2 regions of the Lysinibacillus phoenicis genome follow, and region 2 is predicted to be linked to the other one. Evidence: a T-box and tRNA genes for the amino acid it is inferred to sense, from the RefSeq annotation. Region 2 holds a T-box; the other holds one or more tRNA genes.
The links. A T-box is a leader RNA that pairs with one kind of tRNA and senses whether it is charged. The one in region 2 lies ahead of trpS (tryptophan--tRNA ligase), so its partner is inferred to be a tRNA-Trp.

Region 1 (8,772 bases), 1.4 Mb from region 2:
CTTTTCAATAGAAAGATATCGCTCGCAACTACTAATTTTGTATCGGTTTTTAAATAAAAGAGCCTTTTTACCCCCAAGGTATCTCTACAAGCCATTAATGTAAAATTCTTTTTATCAAATAGAACAAATGAAAATTCGCCATCTAAACGCTTCACAAAATCCAAACCAAAAGTGTTATAAAGGGAAATTAAATTAGTGAGTAATTCTTGTTCTGTCCAATCAACATTTTCATATACACCATGATTCAAAATATTGTATATCACAATGTCTCCCACTATTAACACATCATTATTTTCAAAAAACACATATGGGGTCGTATTTTGAGCATATGCTGCTTTCAAAACAAAGTTCTGTGAAGATGTGTTGAAATAATTTACTTTTGATTTACTGTTGATCTTAAGATGTCCATTATCATTTATTTCACATTCCGAATTATTAATAAATTCAAATAAGTACCAATTCAACTAGGTTCAACTTCCTTCATATACGAGTTAGAATCTATAATTACTTTCAATGAATCAATATTTTCCATTTCTTCAAACAAATTGTGTCCCTGATACCGAATCCATGCATGTGCCTCTAACGGAAATTTTTTTATCCCTATTACCATGTTTACTGGTATACCATACTTAGATTGAAGTATCTTATAACCAATTAAAGTTTTGTGTATACAATCCGCTTTCCTAGGATACCAACAGCAAACATGGTCTAAAAGAATAAACCATTCCAAAATCTCTTCAGAGTTCTCCTCAGTCAAAGCCTCATTAGAACCATTTATAGAATATTTATTTATATAGCTTCTAAAGACTTTATCAAAACCTTTTCTTCGAATTTGGAAATCTAAAGATATTAATTCTTTGTATAAATATAAAAAATTATACAAATTTAATTAACCCTCCTTTTGACAACGAATTTAAAAATCCATCTAAATCCTTTTGAATAATCAAAATATCTTCATTTGTTTTTTTAGCTATTAATCTGGAAATATCAGAGATTATCGGTGTTCTATCTAACTCTTCCCAAATAAACGAACTAAATTTATCTAGTGCGTAAATTTGATTCGTATAAATATTAATAATCAGATATTCATCCTCTTCTTTATAGGAAAGAAGAAACTTTGATTTTTTTACACGCATCTCTTTACCACTTCCTACTCTTTTACTGTGTGAACAATCTCTAATACTGTTCTTGATTACTACTATACACAGTAATAAGCCCTAGCAGTTTCTTTACTCTTAACATCTTCTTTCTTCCACATAACCGTTTTTTCCCTACTTACTTCATTACGTTTATGATGATATAAACGTAATGAAGTAAAATAATAACTCTTGTGCATATTGATTTTATCCGCATCAATTCCATCAACCTATACATAAATAAAACTGTACGTAGATTGATAACTAACAATCCGCGTACAGTATAAATGTCAACACCAATAGGCTCTTACATATTCGAGAAATCGAAGCTGAGATCGATTTTTCGTTTATCTATCTATTAGTTGAAAACTTGTAATCTCTTAGGAAATACAAAAAGCTCACAAACCTTGATAGTACAAGGTTTGTGAGCTTTCTAAACTTACTAAATGTAACGTATATATACGTAATGATACCGGTGGTCGGGGTCGAACCGACACTCCAAAGGAACACGATTTTGAGTCGTGCGCGTCTGCCAATTCCGCCACACCGGCATAATGGAGATAAAAAAAATCGGATAAACCGATTATCAGATAAAATATGGAGGCGGCAACCGGATTTGAACCGGTGATAAGGGTGTTGCAGACCCGTGCCTTACCACTTGGCTATGCCGCCATCATATTGGAGCGGAAGACGAGGTTCGAACTCGCGACCCCCACCTTGGCAAGGTGGTGTTCTACCACTGAACTACTTCCGCAAAAATGGCTGGGGTACTAGGATTCGAACCTAGGCATGACGGAATCAAAATCCGTTGCCTTACCGCTTGGCTATACCCCAACAATGGGGCGACTGATGGGAATCGAACCCACGAATGCCGGAACCACAATCCGGTGCGTTAACCACTTCGCCACAATCGCCATTGTATTATGATGTTTATTAATTTTATATTTGATGGGGCGACTGATGGGAATCGAACCCACGAATGCCGGAACCACAATCCGGTGCGTTAACCACTTCGCCACAATCGCCATAAAATTAATTGGCAGGGGCAGTAGGAATCGAACCCACACCAAAGGTTTTGGAGACCTCTATTCTACCGTTGAACTATGCCCCTATAGTAAAAAAAACTGGTGGAGGGGGACGGATTCGAACCGCCGAACCCTAAGGAGCGGATTTACAGTCCGCCGCGTTTAGCCACTTCGCTACCCCTCCGGGAAAATGGTGCCGGCTATAGGAATCGAACCCACGACCTACTGATTACAAGTCAGTTGCTCTACCTGCTGAGCTAAACCGGCAAAAAAATATGGTGGGTCAGGACGGAATCGAACCGCCGACACTTAGAGCTTCAATCTAATGCTCTACCAACTGAGCTACTGACCCATATTTAAAAAATAAATGGCGGTCCCGACCGGGATCGAACCGGCGATCTCCTGCGTGACAGGCAGGCATGTTAACCGCTACACCACGGGACCATTTGGTTGCGGGGGCCGGATTTGAACCAACGACCTTCGGGTTATGAGCCCGACGAGCTACCACTGCTCCACCCCGCGATAATACTATGTTGTTATGAAAAATATGGTGGAGGATGACGGGCTCGAACCGCCGACCCTCTGCTTGTAAGGCAGATGCTCTCCCAGCTGAGCTAATCCTCCATCTGGGTATTTAAATGGTGACCCCTACGGGATTCGAACCCGTGTTACCGCCGTGAAAGGGCGGTGTCTTAACCACTTGACCAAGGGGCCTTCGTTTGGAATAAATCAAAGTGCTGGCGGAGAGTAAGGGATTTGAACCCTTGAGACAGTGTTAACCGCCTACACGATTTCCAATCGTGCTCCTTCGGCCACTCGGACAACTCTCCAAGAATGGCTCCGAAGGCAGGACTCGAACCTGCGACAACCTGATTAACAGTCAGGTGCTACTACCAACTGAGCTACTTCGGAATAATTTTAGTATATAGCCTAGCGACGTCCTACTCTCACAGGGGGAAGCCCCCAACTACCATCGGCGCTAAAGAGCTTAACTTCCGTGTTCGGTATGGGAACGGGTGTGACCTCTTTGCCATCATCACTAGACTATTTGAAAGACAATACCTATTATAACATATTTTATCAAAATTACAAGTATATTATAATATTTTATTCTTTCAAAACTGGATAAACGTACATTGACTGCTTCAAACAATTTGGTTAAGTCCTCGATCGATTAGTATTCGTCAGCTCCATGTGTCACCACACTTCCACCTCGAACCTATCTACCTCATCGTCTTTGAGGGATCTTACTTACTTGCGTAATGGGAAATCTCATCTTGAGGGGGGCTTCATGCTTAGATGCTTTCAGCACTTATCCCGTCCACACATAGCTACCCAGCGATGCCTTTGGCAAGACAACTGGTACACCAGCGGTGTGTCCATCCCGGTCCTCTCGTACTAAGGACAGCTCCTCTCAAATTTCCTACGCCCACGACGGATAGGGACCGAACTGTCTCACGACGTTCTGAACCCAGCTCGCGTACCGCTTTAATGGGCGAACAGCCCAACCCTTGGGACCGACTACAGCCCCAGGATGCGATGAGCCGACATCGAGGTGCCAAACCTCCCCGTCGATGTGGACTCTTGGGGGAGATAAGCCTGTTATCCCCGGGGTAGCTTTTATCCGTTGAGCGATGGCCCTTCCATGCGGAACCACCGGATCACTAAGCCCGTCTTTCGACCCTGCTCGACTTGTAGGTCTCGCAGTCAAGCTCCCTTGTGCCTTTACACTCTACGAATGATTTCCAACCATTCTGAGGGAACCTTTGGGCGCCTCCGTTACCTTTTAGGAGGCGACCGCCCCAGTCAAACTGTCCGCCTGACACTGTCTCCTGCCCCGCTAAGGGGCATGGGTTAGAATTTCAATACAACCAGGGTAGTATCCCACCGACGCCTCCTTCGAAGCTGGCGCTCCGAGATCTCTGGCTCCTACCTATCCTGTACAAGTTGTACCAAAATTCAATATCAGGCTACAGTAAAGCTCCACGGGGTCTTTCCGTCCTGTCGCGGGTAACCTGCATCTTCACAGGTACTATAATTTCACCGAGTCTCTCGTTGAGACAGTGCCCAGATCGTTACGCCTTTCGTGCGGGTCGGAACTTACCCGACAAGGAATTTCGCTACCTTAGGACCGTTATAGTTACGGCCGCCGTTTACTGGGGCTTCAATTCGCAGCTTCGCTTGCGCTAACCACTCCTCTTAACCTTCCAGCACCGGGCAGGCGTCAGCCCCTATACGTCACCTTACGGTTTTGCAGAGACCTGTGTTTTTGCTAAACAGTCGCCTGGGCCTATTCACTGCGGCTCTCATGCGCTTGCACGCTCAAGAGCACCCCTTCTCCCGAAGTTACGGGGTCATTTTGCCGAGTTCCTTAACGAGAGTTCTCTCGCACACCTTAGGATTCTCTCCTCGACTACCTGTGTCGGTTTGCGGTACGGGCACCTCTCACCTCGATAGAGGCTTTTCTTGGCAGTGTGAAATCAGGAACTTCGTCCATATGGACTCGCCATCACAGCTCAACGTTACAGTGTGCGGATTTGCCTACACACACGCCTTACTGCTTGGACGCGCATAACCAACAGCGCGCTTACCCTATCCTACTGCGTCCCCCCATTTCTCAAACGGTGAGGAGGTGGTACAGGAATATCAACCTGTTGTCCATCGCCTACGCCTGTCGGCCTCGGCTTAGGTCCCGACTAACCCTGAGCGGACGAGCCTTCCTCAGGAAACCTTAGTCATACGGTGGACGGGATTCTCACCCGTCTTTCGCTACTCATACCGGCATTCTCACTTCTAAGCGCTCCACCAGTCCTTCCGGTCTGACTTCAACGCACTTAGAACGCTCTCCTACCACTGACATCGTAGATGTCAATCCACAGCTTCGGTGAATCGTTTAGCCCCGATACATTTTCGGCGCAGCGTCACTCGACCAGTGAGCTATTACGCACTCTTTAAATGATGGCTGCTTCTAAGCCAACATCCTGGTTGTCTGTGCAACGCCACATCCTTTTCCACTTAACGATTACTTTGGGACCTTAGCTGGTGGTCTGGGCTGTTTCCCTTTTGACTACGGATCTTATCACTCGCAGTCTGACTCCCGTGTATAAATATCTGGCATTCGGAGTTTGTCTGAATTCGGTAAACCGGGATGGCCCCCTAGTCCAAACAGTGCTCTACCTCCAGTATTCTCATCACGAGGCTAGCCCTAAAGCTATTTCGGAGAGAACCAGCTATCTCCAAGTTCGATTGGAATTTCTCCGCTACCCACACCTCATCCCCGCACTTTTCAACGTGCGTGGGTTCGGGCCTCCAGTAAGTGTTACCTTACCTTCACCCTGGACATGGGTAGATCACCTGGTTTCGGGTCTACGACCACGTACTATTTCGCCCTATTCAGACTCGCTTTCGCTGCGGCTCCGCCTTCTAAAGCTTAACCTTGCACGTAATCGTAACTCGCCGGTTCATTCTACAAAAGGCACGCTATCACCCATTAACGGGCTCTAACTACTTGTAGGCACACGGTTTCAGGATCTCTTTCACTCCCCTTCCGGGGTGCTTTTCACCTTTCCCTCACGGTACTGGTTCACTATCGGTCACTAGGTAGTATTTAGCCTTGGGAGATGGTCCTCCCGGATTCCGACGGAATTTCACGTGTTCCGCCGTACTCAGGATCCACTCAGGAGAGAACGAACTTTCGACTACAGGGCTTTTACCTGCTCTGGCGGACCTTTCCAAGTCGCTTCATCTAACTCGCTCTTTTGTAACTCCGTATAGAGTGTCCTACAACCCCAAGAGGCAAGCCTCTTGGTTTGGGCTCTTCCCGTTTCGCTCGCCGCTACTCAGGGAATCGATTTTTCTTTCTCTTCCTCCAGGTACTTAGATGTTTCAGTTCCCTGGGTCTGCCTTCAAGACGCTATGTATTCACGTCAAGATACTACGCGATTAAACGTAGTGGGTTCCCCCATTCGGAAATCTCCGGATCAAAGCTCACTTACAGCTCCCCGAAGCATATCGGTGTTAGTGCCGTCCTTCTTCGGCTCCTAGTGCCAAGGCATTCGCCGTGCGCCCTTAATAACTTAACCTACAGCTTTCAATACACATCGCATTTCGTTGTCAGCTTCACTCGTTCAATCAGTCACGTACTGAAGTACGCTCCTTCATTCACTCGATTGCTTCCTAGAACTGCTCGTGTCTTGAAACCTTACTAATGTTATTAAGCCTATAAAAAAACTTAAAAAATAAATGTGTTTGTTACAATTTCAATGTCGTTTTATCCAGTTTTCAAAGAACAAGTTTTGAAGTATTTCATTCGGAAGAATGAACCTTCAAAACTGAACGCAAAACGTAATCTTACAAACCCTAGGTTTGTATTCCGAAATAATCCTTAGAAAGGAGGTGATCCAGCCGCACCTTCCGATACGGCTACCTTGTTACGACTTCACCCCAATCATCTATCCCACCTTCGGCGGCTGGCTCCAAAAGGTTACCTCACCGACTTCGGGTGTTACAAACTCTCGTGGTGTGACGGGCGGTGTGTACAAGGCCCGGGAACGTATTCACCGCGGCATGCTGATCCGCGATTACTAGCGATTCCGGCTTCATGTAGGCGAGTTGCAGCCTACAATCCGAACTGAGAACGACTTTATCGGATTAGCTCCCTCTCGCGAGTTGGCAACCGTTTGTATCGTCCATTGTAGCACGTGTGTAGCCCAGGTCATAAGGGGCATGATGATTTGACGTCATCCCCACCTTCCTCCGGTTTGTCACCGGCAGTCACCTTAGAGTGCCCAACTAAATGATGGCAACTAAGATCAAGGGTTGCGCTCGTTGCGGGACTTAACCCAACATCTCACGACACGAGCTGACGACAACCATGCACCACCTGTCACCGTTGCCCCCGAAGGGGAAACTATATCTCTACAGTGGTCAACGGGATGTCAAGACCTGGTAAGGTTCTTCGCGTTGCTTCGAATTAAACCACATGCTCCACCGCTTGTGCGGGCCCCCGTCAATTCCTTTGAGTTTCAGTCTTGCGACCGTACTCCCCAGGCGGAGTGCTTAATGCGTTAGCTGCAGCACTAAGGGGCGGAAACCCCCTAACACTTAGCACTCATCGTTTACGGCGTGGACTACCAGGGTATCTAATCCTGTTTGCTCCCCACGCTTTCGCGCCTCAGCGTCAGTTACAGACCAGAAAGTCGCCTTCGCCACTGGTGTTCCTCCAAATCTCTACGCATTTCACCGCTACACTTGGAATTCCACTTTCCTCTTCTGCACTCAAGTCCCCCAGTTTCCAATGACCCTCCACGGTTGAGCCGTGGGCTTTCACATCAGACTTAAAGGACCGCCTGCGCGCGCTTTACGCCCAATAATTCCGGACAACGCTTGCCACCTACGTATTACCGCGGCTGCTGGCACGTAGTTAGCCGTGGCTTTCTAATAAGGTACCGTCAAGGTACAGCCAGTTACTACTGTACTTGTTCTTCCCTTACAACAGAGTTTTACGATCCGAAAACCTTCTTCACTCACGCGGCGTTGCTCCATCAGGCTTTCGCCCATTGTGGAAGATTCCCTACTGCTGCCTCCCGTAGGAGTCTGGGCCGTGTCTCAGTCCCAGTGTGGCCGATCACCCTCTCAGGTCGGCTACGCATCGTCGCCTTGGTGAGCCGTTACCTCACCAACTAGCTAATGCGCCGCGGGCCCATCTTATAGCGACAGCCGAAACCGTCTTTCAGTGTTCCACCATGAGGTGGAACAGATTATTCGGTATTAGCCCCGGTTTCCCGGAGTTATCCCAAACTATAAGGTAGGTTGCCCACGTGTTACTCACCCGTCCGCCGCTAACGTCAAAGGAGCAAGCTCCTTCTCTGTTCGCTCGACTTGCATGTATTAGGCACGCCGCCAGCGTTCGTCCTGAGCCAGGATCAAACTCTCCATAAAAGAAATTTGATTAGCTCAAATTGTTTTGCTGGCATCAATTTTGATGTCCAAAATTTTGTTTTGTTCACTAGCCGAAACTAGTTACTTAAAACTTTATTGATTACGTTTTGCTTGTTCAGTTTTCAAGGTTCATTTTTAAGTCGTTTTTCAGCGACTTCTTTATATTAACATCTCACTCAAATCATGTCAACTACTTATTAAAAAAGTTTTTTGTGTTTTTCATTGAGTTTTTGTTATGTCTTAGCGACAATTAATATAATACAATACCAAGATATTATTCGTCAACTATTTTTCTAAAAAAATATCGAGGTATTTTTAAATACCTCGATTACAAGCATACTACAGTCATAGCTCCATTTCTAGAGCTTCTTTATTTACCTTGTAATGACGGTGAAAAATCATATCACTTTTCGCAGCAATTGGTTCTATTTGAATATAGCCTTTATCCACTAAATACTCTACAAACACTTCTAAATCTACTGAGTAATTCATGAGCTCATGATGATCATGCAATTCCTGAATAGTCCACATTTCTTTTGTTTGCATGACTTCTAAAATATGCTGTGCTCCATCGCGTGTACGAGAATGTATTAAAAACTCACTTGCTAAAAATAATAACTCTAAGCGCTTTTCTATCGGCTCATTACTTGTGACAAGCTCTTCATATAATT
Region 2 (8,772 bases):
CCGAATGCATTGGAAGCTGTACCAGTAACCTCAGACATTTGAGCTAGCAATGCCTCTTGTTCAGCTGGTAGTACATGTGGACGTGCCATGGTAATTTCTTTTAAAGATTGCTTATATAATTGTAAATCTTGATTTTCTGCTAGGTAGCTTTCAATTGTTTCTTCACTTAAAGACAGAATCTCTGGTGTTAAAAACGCTAGGCCAGCTGAGATACTAGTTGCCAATGTTTGAATACGGCTATTCATATCTTGATAAAAGCCATTTGCCGTATCCTGATCGTAACGCATGTGAGCATATGTGTAGAGCTTCATGGCACGTCCATAAAGATGATCGTGATACTGTAAAGCCGCTAATAATGCCTCTGCTCCATTGTTTAAAGTACCTGCATAGCTAGATGCTTGTTTAGCAAGCTCTGCAACCTCCTTAAACTCCTCTTCCCAAGCTGCATCAGTTGCAAAGATGTCCTCTAAACGCCAAGTTAATTCTTCTGGTACTTCATTTCTTACCAAAACTTTATTACTATTACTAGCCAAGTATGCCAGCCCCCTTAATATGTGCTTTTTTCCTTTTACTCTCATATTTTCTCAATATATTGCGACAATTGCAAATAAATGTGCATACACTTGCTTATAAATATCTTGCGAATGATTTCCTTGCTTTATGTTTTTTAGGAAGTGGCCGTAATGCTGAACAGCGTTAATTGCCTGTTCCGTCCTTTCTATTTGGTGCTCCCTTAAAAATTGCTGAATAAGGTCCCTATCTAATTCATATGACTGCATGCCTAGTCGTTTACTAAAGTGCAACAGCATCGTCTGCCATTCACTTGTAAACAAAGAGATTGCTGCTCCTTCTTTTACTGGTATTCCAATGTAAGAAGGCATAGCAGTTAAAGAAAGCTTTAACTCATAGCAGGTCCGTAAAAACGAATCTTGCGTACCCTTTTTGCTATGTAAAAGGCGTCCGTATGCAAACTGTCTACAAGCATGTTTATACAACTGCCAATATTGTTGAAATTCTGCTTGGGTAATACGCTTGGGTAGATAAAAAGGGAAGAGCTGTTGATCGATTGGAATTACTTGTACTTTGCCTATGAAAGTATGCCCATGAATAGGAAGAAGATTCGTCCAATAAATAAAATGTGCTGTCTTAGCGTTATAGGTTATTAAATAAGGTAATTCTTCTGCGTCCAAGATAAACGCTTTTTGCAGCAAAGGAGGAATTTTAATTTTGCATATACCACTTAAAGTATCTTTGCTTTGAGGAGTTTGAAAAAGCCAAATTGCTTGTATGCCATTTTTTTCATAACCCTCTGTTCGTCGGTCCCATATTTCGTGGGGGATTGTACTACATTGATATTCAAAAGCAAAATGCTTGTCATCCATTGTAACAAGTATATCTGGACGCTGAGAAAGCTTATTTAAAAATGGCTCCAGTTTCACTTTATATTTAAGCTTTTTTAACCATTCATATATTTGAATTTTACCTTGTAGATGTAACTTAGATTCCCCTTCTGAAAATAATTGTGAACATTTATTATTTGAGAGGTGGGCAAAATGTGGAATTTTAGAGTGACCTATTTTCAATTGAACAGGTTCAAGACACTGTGGACAAAAAAATTTCATCTGTCGCCTATATCGCTGTAAAGCTTTCCTCGTATATTGATATGGGAGAAATAGCTGCTGTTGATTGTTATAAGCAATAAGCATCAAATCAGCTCCTTTTTAGCCAACTATAGTAGAGAGGAATGGCTATCACAAAGAAATAAGCTGTTTTTCTTGAAATTAAAGAAATGCGGTCTAAAAATTTATAAGGATAAAAAAAGGACTGCAGTGAAACTCGATCATGAACGAGTTTCACTGCAGTCTAACAAATCAGGTAATCCAATGCTTAAACAAAATATTTTCGGATTGTTTCAAAGCAATTAAATTCCATTATCTTTTCACCGTACTCCTCTAGACGATGAATTGTGAAATTGGATGGTGTTAAAAATTCTTTGATGACCGCATTTCTATCATGACGATTTAACTCCTCATCTGCGTTACCAAAATCAACAACTAAATAGAACCAATCTTCATATTTGAATAATGAGGAATCCACTAATTCGTCTGTCATTCGTTTTGCGACAGGGATTAACTCATCAATATCTTTAAATTTATAAACATAAATGTCTGTATCCATAAATAATTCTGACTCATCCATGTCACCAAATTGAGTTAGCTGGCTAAGAAGATCTTCCCCAACTTCATCGAATGGTGCAAACATATCTTTGTGTTCATCAAAATTCGAATGACCATCTAATGTTTCACCGTCTTTTAAAATATGTGCACGTGTGACAATGATTTCTAAGCCAACTTCAGATGCATTGATATGAATCCAAATCGGACCCTCTACATCAAAATAATCCTCCGTGTTTACTTCATCAATCATATCCCAAAAAAGTTGTTCACCCTTTGCTCGATTGTACCAAATCTCTTCACGACTATAGCCGCGATCCTCTATATCATTGTACGTAATAAAGAGCTTGAGTGTATTTTCATTTACACGTTCGATGTCCACTAGACCTCATCTCCCTTCACTGTCATATGTCGAAAAACAGTTTTGTTTCATTAGTATGCTTTTATTCTTTGTTTTTAACCTTCATACCGCATTTGTTTTTCAACCTTTGACCACACTACAGTTAAACCATCGAGTACACCGTAAACATCGATTATTTTGTTCACAGTTGTCTCTAACTCTATTGTATGCTGTTCTGTCATAAAATGAAAAGGATATACACCGTTTCACAGAAGATATTTGAATTATTGAAATTGTAGTAAACTATTTAACTTAAATCAAGTTTAACATACTTTAACGGAAATATATGACTTTTCCTATTAATTATTATACTTCATATAGAAGGTTTTACATAAGTAAAACATAAAAAAATAGATGTCACAACATGCATTCCACATTTGTAACATCTACTACATATATTATTCAAAATGGGTAATTTTAATTCACCATTCGCTGCGCTTCTTGAAGCTGATATGCTCGAACTTTACGAGGTAGGAAGCGACGAATTTCATCTTCATTATAGCCAACTTGGAGACGTTTTTCATCCAAAATGATTGGTCGGCGTAATAAACCAGGATACTCCTGAATTAATTCATATAAACGTTGTAGTGGTAAACTTTCAACATCTACATTTAATTTTTGGAATATTTTTGAACGAGTAGAAATAATTTCATCTGTCCCGTCTTCAGTCATACGTAAAATTTTTTTAATTTCACTAATACTTAGTGGCTCAGAAAATATATTACGTTCTGTATATGGAATTTCGTGCTCCTCTAACCAAGCTTTCGCTTTACGACAAGAGGTACAACTTGGTGATGTAAATAGGGTTACGATCATTCTGACACATCCTTTCATTTCGAAATTATTATCTAAAACCAGAACCAGAGTGTTAAATTAGAATTAATGTAAAGTAAAATACACAGTACCATTATACAGTACTCCGCTGTATTTGAATATAGTTCCAATAAAAAAAGACTGAACCCACAACTAAATATTCTTTCTTTTTATACATCTTTTAATGTAGCGTATTTTCTACTATCTTATGTGCTACTATTAACATTCCCACTTTCAATGCATTTTAAACATCTAGGCTTGGATCTTAGTTGTTCTCATTTATAAAAATTAAACGAGAAAATTGTCAATTTGGTGTGTACAGCGAAACATATTTTTAATAAAAAAGTATAAATTTATAACATTATTACACAACAGAAAAAGCATATAATTTTTTTATGAAAAAAAACACAGTCAAAAGTCTGACTTTACACAATGGAATCTTTATAATATAATTCATTGCAATAAAATCAATTTAAACAATTTGAATTGAGAAAAACGCTGACGAAGAGTAGTACATATGCATATTTCACGTTTAGAGAGTCTGTGGTCGCTGCAAACAGATCGTGGAGGCATGTGGAATGGACTTCCGAGTTAGCTTTGTGAACGCTACTTGAGCAACTAGCAAAGCTCGTCACTTCACGTTACGAAGCAGAGTGGCCTTTTTAGGCAAGCTGGGTGGTACCGCGGATTCAAACATCATTCGTCCCTTCTTTAGAAAAAATCTAATGAGGACGCATGATGTTTTTTTATTTTCATCAATCGGTTTAATGATGAAAGTTACGCCGCTGGCTAAAAGCCGCGGAACTTGAATTCGAGGAGGAAATTTTCATGACAACTATTTTTTCTGGCGTACAGCCTACAGGAATCGTAACATTAGGGAACTATTTAGGGGCATTTAAGCAATTCCCTGCATTACAAGATGAAGGAAACGCTATTTATTGCATCGTTGACCAGCATGCAATTACTGTGGCACAAGATCCAAAGGAATTACGCGAAAGCATTCGCAAGCTAGCAGCTACCTATATCGCTACTGGCATTGATCCTAAAAAATCTACATTATTCATTCAATCAGAGGTACCTGCACACGCTCAGGCAGGATGGATGTTACAATGTGTGGCTTCAATTGGGGAGCTTGAACGTATGACACAATTTAAAGATAAGTCACACGGTAAGGAAAGCGTCTCTGCCGCTCTTTTAACATACCCACCGTTAATGGCTGCAGACATTCTACTTTATAATACAAACATTGTTCCTGTCGGCGATGACCAGAAACAACATATTGAATTAACACGTGACCTAGCAGAACGCTTTAACAAACGTTACGGGGATGTCCTAACGATTCCAGAAATTCAATTACCAAAAGCAGGTGCTCGTATTAAATCACTACAAGAGCCAACAAAAAAGATGAGTAAATCGGATCCAAATACAAAGGCAACAATCCGCTTACTTGATACAGCGAAAGAAATTGAGAAAAAAATCAAATCAGCTGTTACGGATTCAGACGGTGTTGTAGCATTTGATGTGGAAAATAAACCAGGTGTTTCAAATTTATTGACAATCGAATCAGCTATTTCAGGTGTATCTATTGATGACTTAGTGAAAAAATATGAAGGCATTGGTTATGGTGGATTCAAGCAAGGTGTTGCAACAGCGGTTATTGAACACCTAACTCCTATTCAAGAAAAGTTCTATCATTTAGTAGAGTCATCTGAATTAGATGCCATTCTAGATGAAGGTGCAGCAAAAGCAAATGCCATTGCAAGTGCCACTTTAAAACGTATGGAAGAAGCAATGGGCTTAGGCCGTGCGCGTCGCTAACAATTTAAAGCTTATCAGTGGAACGATCAAAGCCTAAATCAAGAACGACAGCGCATATGATGATGCAGGCCCCTATCGCCATATAAAATTCCGTTGTTTGAAAAATAAATTTAAAAACAACCTTCCAGGAATAACCTAGCGTACGGTAATTTAAATACAATATGAGATTCCCTACAGAGAGGATCATTAAGCCATAGCTTACTAAAAATAAAAAGAGACGAAACATAAGTAGAGGCATCCTTTCTATTTCTTCTTACTTATCATGTATTCACAAAACTATAAAAAAAGACGTCAGCCGTTTAAATTTGGCTGACGTTTTTTCTAGTTTAGATATTATGCTTCATATTTTTTGAATAGAAGACTTGCATTGTGACCACCAAAACCAAGAGAATTACTCATTGCATATTGAATCGTTGCTTCTCTCGCTTCATTTGGAACATAATCTAAATCACATTCAGGATCTGGATCCGTTAAATTGATTGTTGGCGGTAAGATACCTTCTTTAAGGGCTAATGCTGTGAAAATAGCTTCCACACCACCAGCTGCACCTAATAAGTGACCTGTCATAGATTTTGTTGAGCTCATCGCTAGCTTATAAGCATGCTCACCAAAAGCAGTTTTAACGGCTTGCGTTTCAAATAAGTCATTGTATGGCGTACTTGTGCCATGCGCATTAATATAATCAACTTGTGATGGCTCTACTCCACCATCTTCCAATGCTTGCATCATCGCACGTGCTGCGCCCTCGCCCTCTGGAGCAGGAGCTGTAATATGGTGAGCATCTCCTGTTGCACCATAACCTAAAACTTCAGCATAGATTTTAGCACCACGAGCTTTTGCATGTTCATATTCTTCTAAAATGACAATACCGGCACCTTCTCCAATAATAAAACCATCACGGTTTTTATCAAATGGACGGCATGCAGCCTGTGGATCTTGATTTAATGATAAAGCAGTATTGGCACAGAAGCCTGCTACTGCCATTGTTACGATTGGTGATTCAGCACCACCTGAAATCATAACATCTGCATCTCCACGTTCGATTACTTTGAAAGCATCACCAATTGAGTTTGTTCCTGAAGCACATGCCGTTACAGAACAAGAGTTAATACCTTTCGCACCAAAGTGGATGGATACTTGACCTGAAGCCATATCAGGAATCATCATTGGAATGAAGAATGGACTAACACGTCTAGCGCCACGCTCTTGGAACGTTAAAAACTGCTGTTCATAAGTTTCCATACCACCGATTCCAGAGCCAATCCATACACCTGCACGAGGAGCTAGCTCTTCATCAATTGTTAGCTGTGCATCTTCCATTGCCATAATTGAAGCCGCTAACGCGTAGTGCGTAAAACGATCCATTTTACGAGCTTCTTTACGATCAATATATTTTTCAATATCAAAATCTTTCACTTCTGCTGCAATTTTTGCTGCAAAAAGATCTTTATTTAAACGTGTTAGCTCACCAATACCAGATTTACCAGCTTTAATGTTTGCCCATGTTTCTTCAATGCTATTTCCTAATGGTGTAACTGCGCCAATTCCTGTAATTACTACTCGTCGTTTACTCATTGTCTTACTCCCCTCAAGCATTTTTCCTTCTTATTTTCCCCATCTCATGGCTACGGCACCCCAAGTTAAGCCGCCACCAAAACCAACAAGGACTAATAAATCATCCTCTTTTATCTTACCTGCTTCGAGCTCATCTACCAAGGAAATACCAATAGAAGCTGCGGAAGTATTTCCGTATTTATGAATCGTTTTTGACATTTTTTCTGGTGGTAGCTCTAATCGCTCACGAGCAGATTCCATAATACGTATATTTGCCTGATGCGGCACTAAAAAATCAACGTCTTCTTTTGTTAATCCTGCTTTATCTAACACATTAACCGCTGATTCACCCATTTGACGAACAGCAAATTTAAACACTTCACGACCGTTCATCGCAATCGTGTCTTGCTTTGTTAAATAAAGATTCTTGCCGCCTGTACCATCAGCACCAAGTTCAAATGATAAAATACCTCTGCCTTCAGATACTGGTCCAACAATAGCTGCACTCGCACCATCACCGAATAATACAGCCGTATTGCGATCGTTCCAGTCAATGACTTTCGACAGCTTTTCAACACCTACTACTAAGACATATTTATAAGCATTTGCCTCTACAAAGTGCTTCGCTGTCACTAAGCTATATATAAATCCTGCACATGCTGCAGCTTGATCCATCGCCGCAGCGTTCACTGCTCCGAGTTGTTCCTGAACCATACATGCTACACTTGGAAAAGTTTGATCCTGTGTTACAGTTGCTACAAGTATTAAACCAATTTCATCAGGCGTAATACCCGCTTTTGCAATAGCTTCTTTTGCAGCAGCTACTGCTAAATCTGAAGTTTCCTGATCATCTGCCGCAAAATGACGTTCTTCAATGCCTGTTCGAGTACGAATCCATTCATCCGAAGTATCCATTATTTTTTCCAAATCAAAATTTGTAACGACCTTCTCAGGAACATATTTGCCTATTCCTATAATACCTGCGTTCATATAGCAACCCCTCAGCTTTCTTACTATCAATTATTAGTAACTGGTCATAATTATAACGCATACAAAAGGAAGGACGCAAGATGAATTAAAATTAATGTGTTTTAGAGAGGCTTTTGTTTGTTCAATTCGACAGGGTTGTCGGGGTTTGGAGCGGTTTTCACCTGTTTTCGAGCGGGTTGGTCATGCTTTTGAGCACTTCCACACCTTTTTGGAGCGGGTTCTGTCTATTTTGGAGCACTTCTCCACCATTTTCGAGCGGGGACACCCTACTTTGGAGCGCTTCTCCACCATTTTCGAGTGGAGACACCCTATTTTGGAGCACTTCTCACCCATTTTCGAGCGGGAACACCCTACTTTGGAGCACTTCTCCTCCATTTTCGAGCGGGCTCAACCTATTTTGGAGCGCTTCTCCTCCATTTTCGAGCGGGCTCAACCTATTTTGGAGCGCTTCCACACCTTTTTCGAGCGGACTCATCCTATTTTGGAGCGCTTCCACACGATTTTGGAGCGGGGACATCCTACTTTGGAGCGCTTCCACACCTTTTTCGAGCGGGGACACCCTACTTTGGAGCACTTCTCACCCATTTTCGAGCGGGGACACCCTACTTTGGAGCGCTTCTCCACCATTTTCGAGTGGAGACACCCTACTTTGGAGACTTCTCCACCATTTTCGAGCGGGGCAACCTGCTTTGGAGCGCCTTTCCACCATTTTCGAGCGGGGATATCCTACTTTGGAGCGCTTCCACACCTTTTTGGAGCGGGTCCTGTCTATTTTGGAGCGCTTCTCCACCATTTTCGAGCGGGTTCTGCCTACTTTGGAGCGCCTTTCCACCATTTTCGAGTGGAGACACCCTACTTTGGAGCACTTCTCACCCATTTTCGAGCGGGCTCAACCTATTTTGGAGCGCTTTCACCATTTTCGAGCGGGCTCAACCTATTTTGGAGCGCTTCTCCTCCATTTTCGAGCGGGCTCAACCTATTTTGGAGCGCTTCCACACCTTTTTCGAGCGGACTCATCCTATT

Region 1: it encodes a tRNA-Trp, which carries the amino acid that the T-box ahead of trpS (tryptophan--tRNA ligase) is inferred to sense. The anticodon was not compared.

The regions. Positions count from the first base shown of each region.
Region 1 covers NZ_JBDFMP010000002.1:3,508,896-3,517,667, reverse strand. Annotated here, with positions in the region: gene ABC382_RS19050 (asparagine synthase-related protein) at 1-464, opposite strand, end outside; gene ABC382_RS19045 (lasso peptide biosynthesis B2 protein) at 461-883, opposite strand; gene ABC382_RS19040 (PqqD family protein) at 876-1,136, opposite strand; tRNA gene ABC382_RS19035 (tRNA-Leu) at 1,607-1,687, opposite strand; tRNA gene ABC382_RS19030 (tRNA-Cys) at 1,735-1,808, opposite strand; tRNA gene ABC382_RS19025 (tRNA-Gly) at 1,816-1,890, opposite strand; tRNA gene ABC382_RS19020 (tRNA-Gln) at 1,896-1,970, opposite strand; tRNA gene ABC382_RS19015 (tRNA-His) at 1,975-2,050, opposite strand; tRNA gene ABC382_RS19010 (tRNA-His) at 2,086-2,161, opposite strand; tRNA gene ABC382_RS19005 (tRNA-Trp) at 2,174-2,247, opposite strand; tRNA gene ABC382_RS19000 (tRNA-Tyr) at 2,262-2,345, opposite strand; tRNA gene ABC382_RS18995 (tRNA-Thr) at 2,353-2,428, opposite strand; tRNA gene ABC382_RS18990 (tRNA-Phe) at 2,438-2,513, opposite strand; tRNA gene ABC382_RS18985 (tRNA-Asp) at 2,530-2,605, opposite strand; tRNA gene ABC382_RS18980 (tRNA-Met) at 2,609-2,683, opposite strand; tRNA gene ABC382_RS18975 (tRNA-Val) at 2,710-2,785, opposite strand; tRNA gene ABC382_RS18970 (tRNA-Glu) at 2,801-2,875, opposite strand; tRNA gene ABC382_RS18965 (tRNA-Ser) at 2,900-2,991, opposite strand; tRNA gene ABC382_RS18960 (tRNA-Asn) at 2,997-3,073, opposite strand; rRNA gene rrf (5S ribosomal RNA) at 3,090-3,205, opposite strand; rRNA gene ABC382_RS18950 (23S ribosomal RNA) at 3,316-6,243, opposite strand; rRNA gene ABC382_RS18945 (16S ribosomal RNA) at 6,550-8,101, opposite strand; gene ABC382_RS18940 (nucleotidyltransferase-like protein) at 8,447-8,772, opposite strand, start outside.
Region 2 covers NZ_JBDFMP010000002.1:2,090,271-2,099,042, forward strand. Annotated here, with positions in the region: gene pepF (oligoendopeptidase F) at 1-533, opposite strand, end outside; gene ABC382_RS12045 (competence protein CoiA) at 585-1,706, opposite strand; gene mecA (adaptor protein MecA) at 1,888-2,556, opposite strand; gene spxA (transcriptional regulator SpxA) at 2,992-3,387, opposite strand; T-box leader at 3,877-4,098, shown strand; gene trpS (tryptophan--tRNA ligase) at 4,216-5,205, shown strand; gene ABC382_RS12065 (YuzI family membrane protein) at 5,210-5,431, opposite strand; gene fabF (beta-ketoacyl-ACP synthase II) at 5,539-6,780, opposite strand; gene ABC382_RS12075 (beta-ketoacyl-ACP synthase III) at 6,811-7,749, opposite strand; gene ABC382_RS12080 (hypothetical protein) at 8,075-8,323, opposite strand; gene ABC382_RS12085 (hypothetical protein) at 8,394-8,600, opposite strand; gene ABC382_RS12090 (hypothetical protein) at 8,644-8,772, opposite strand, start outside.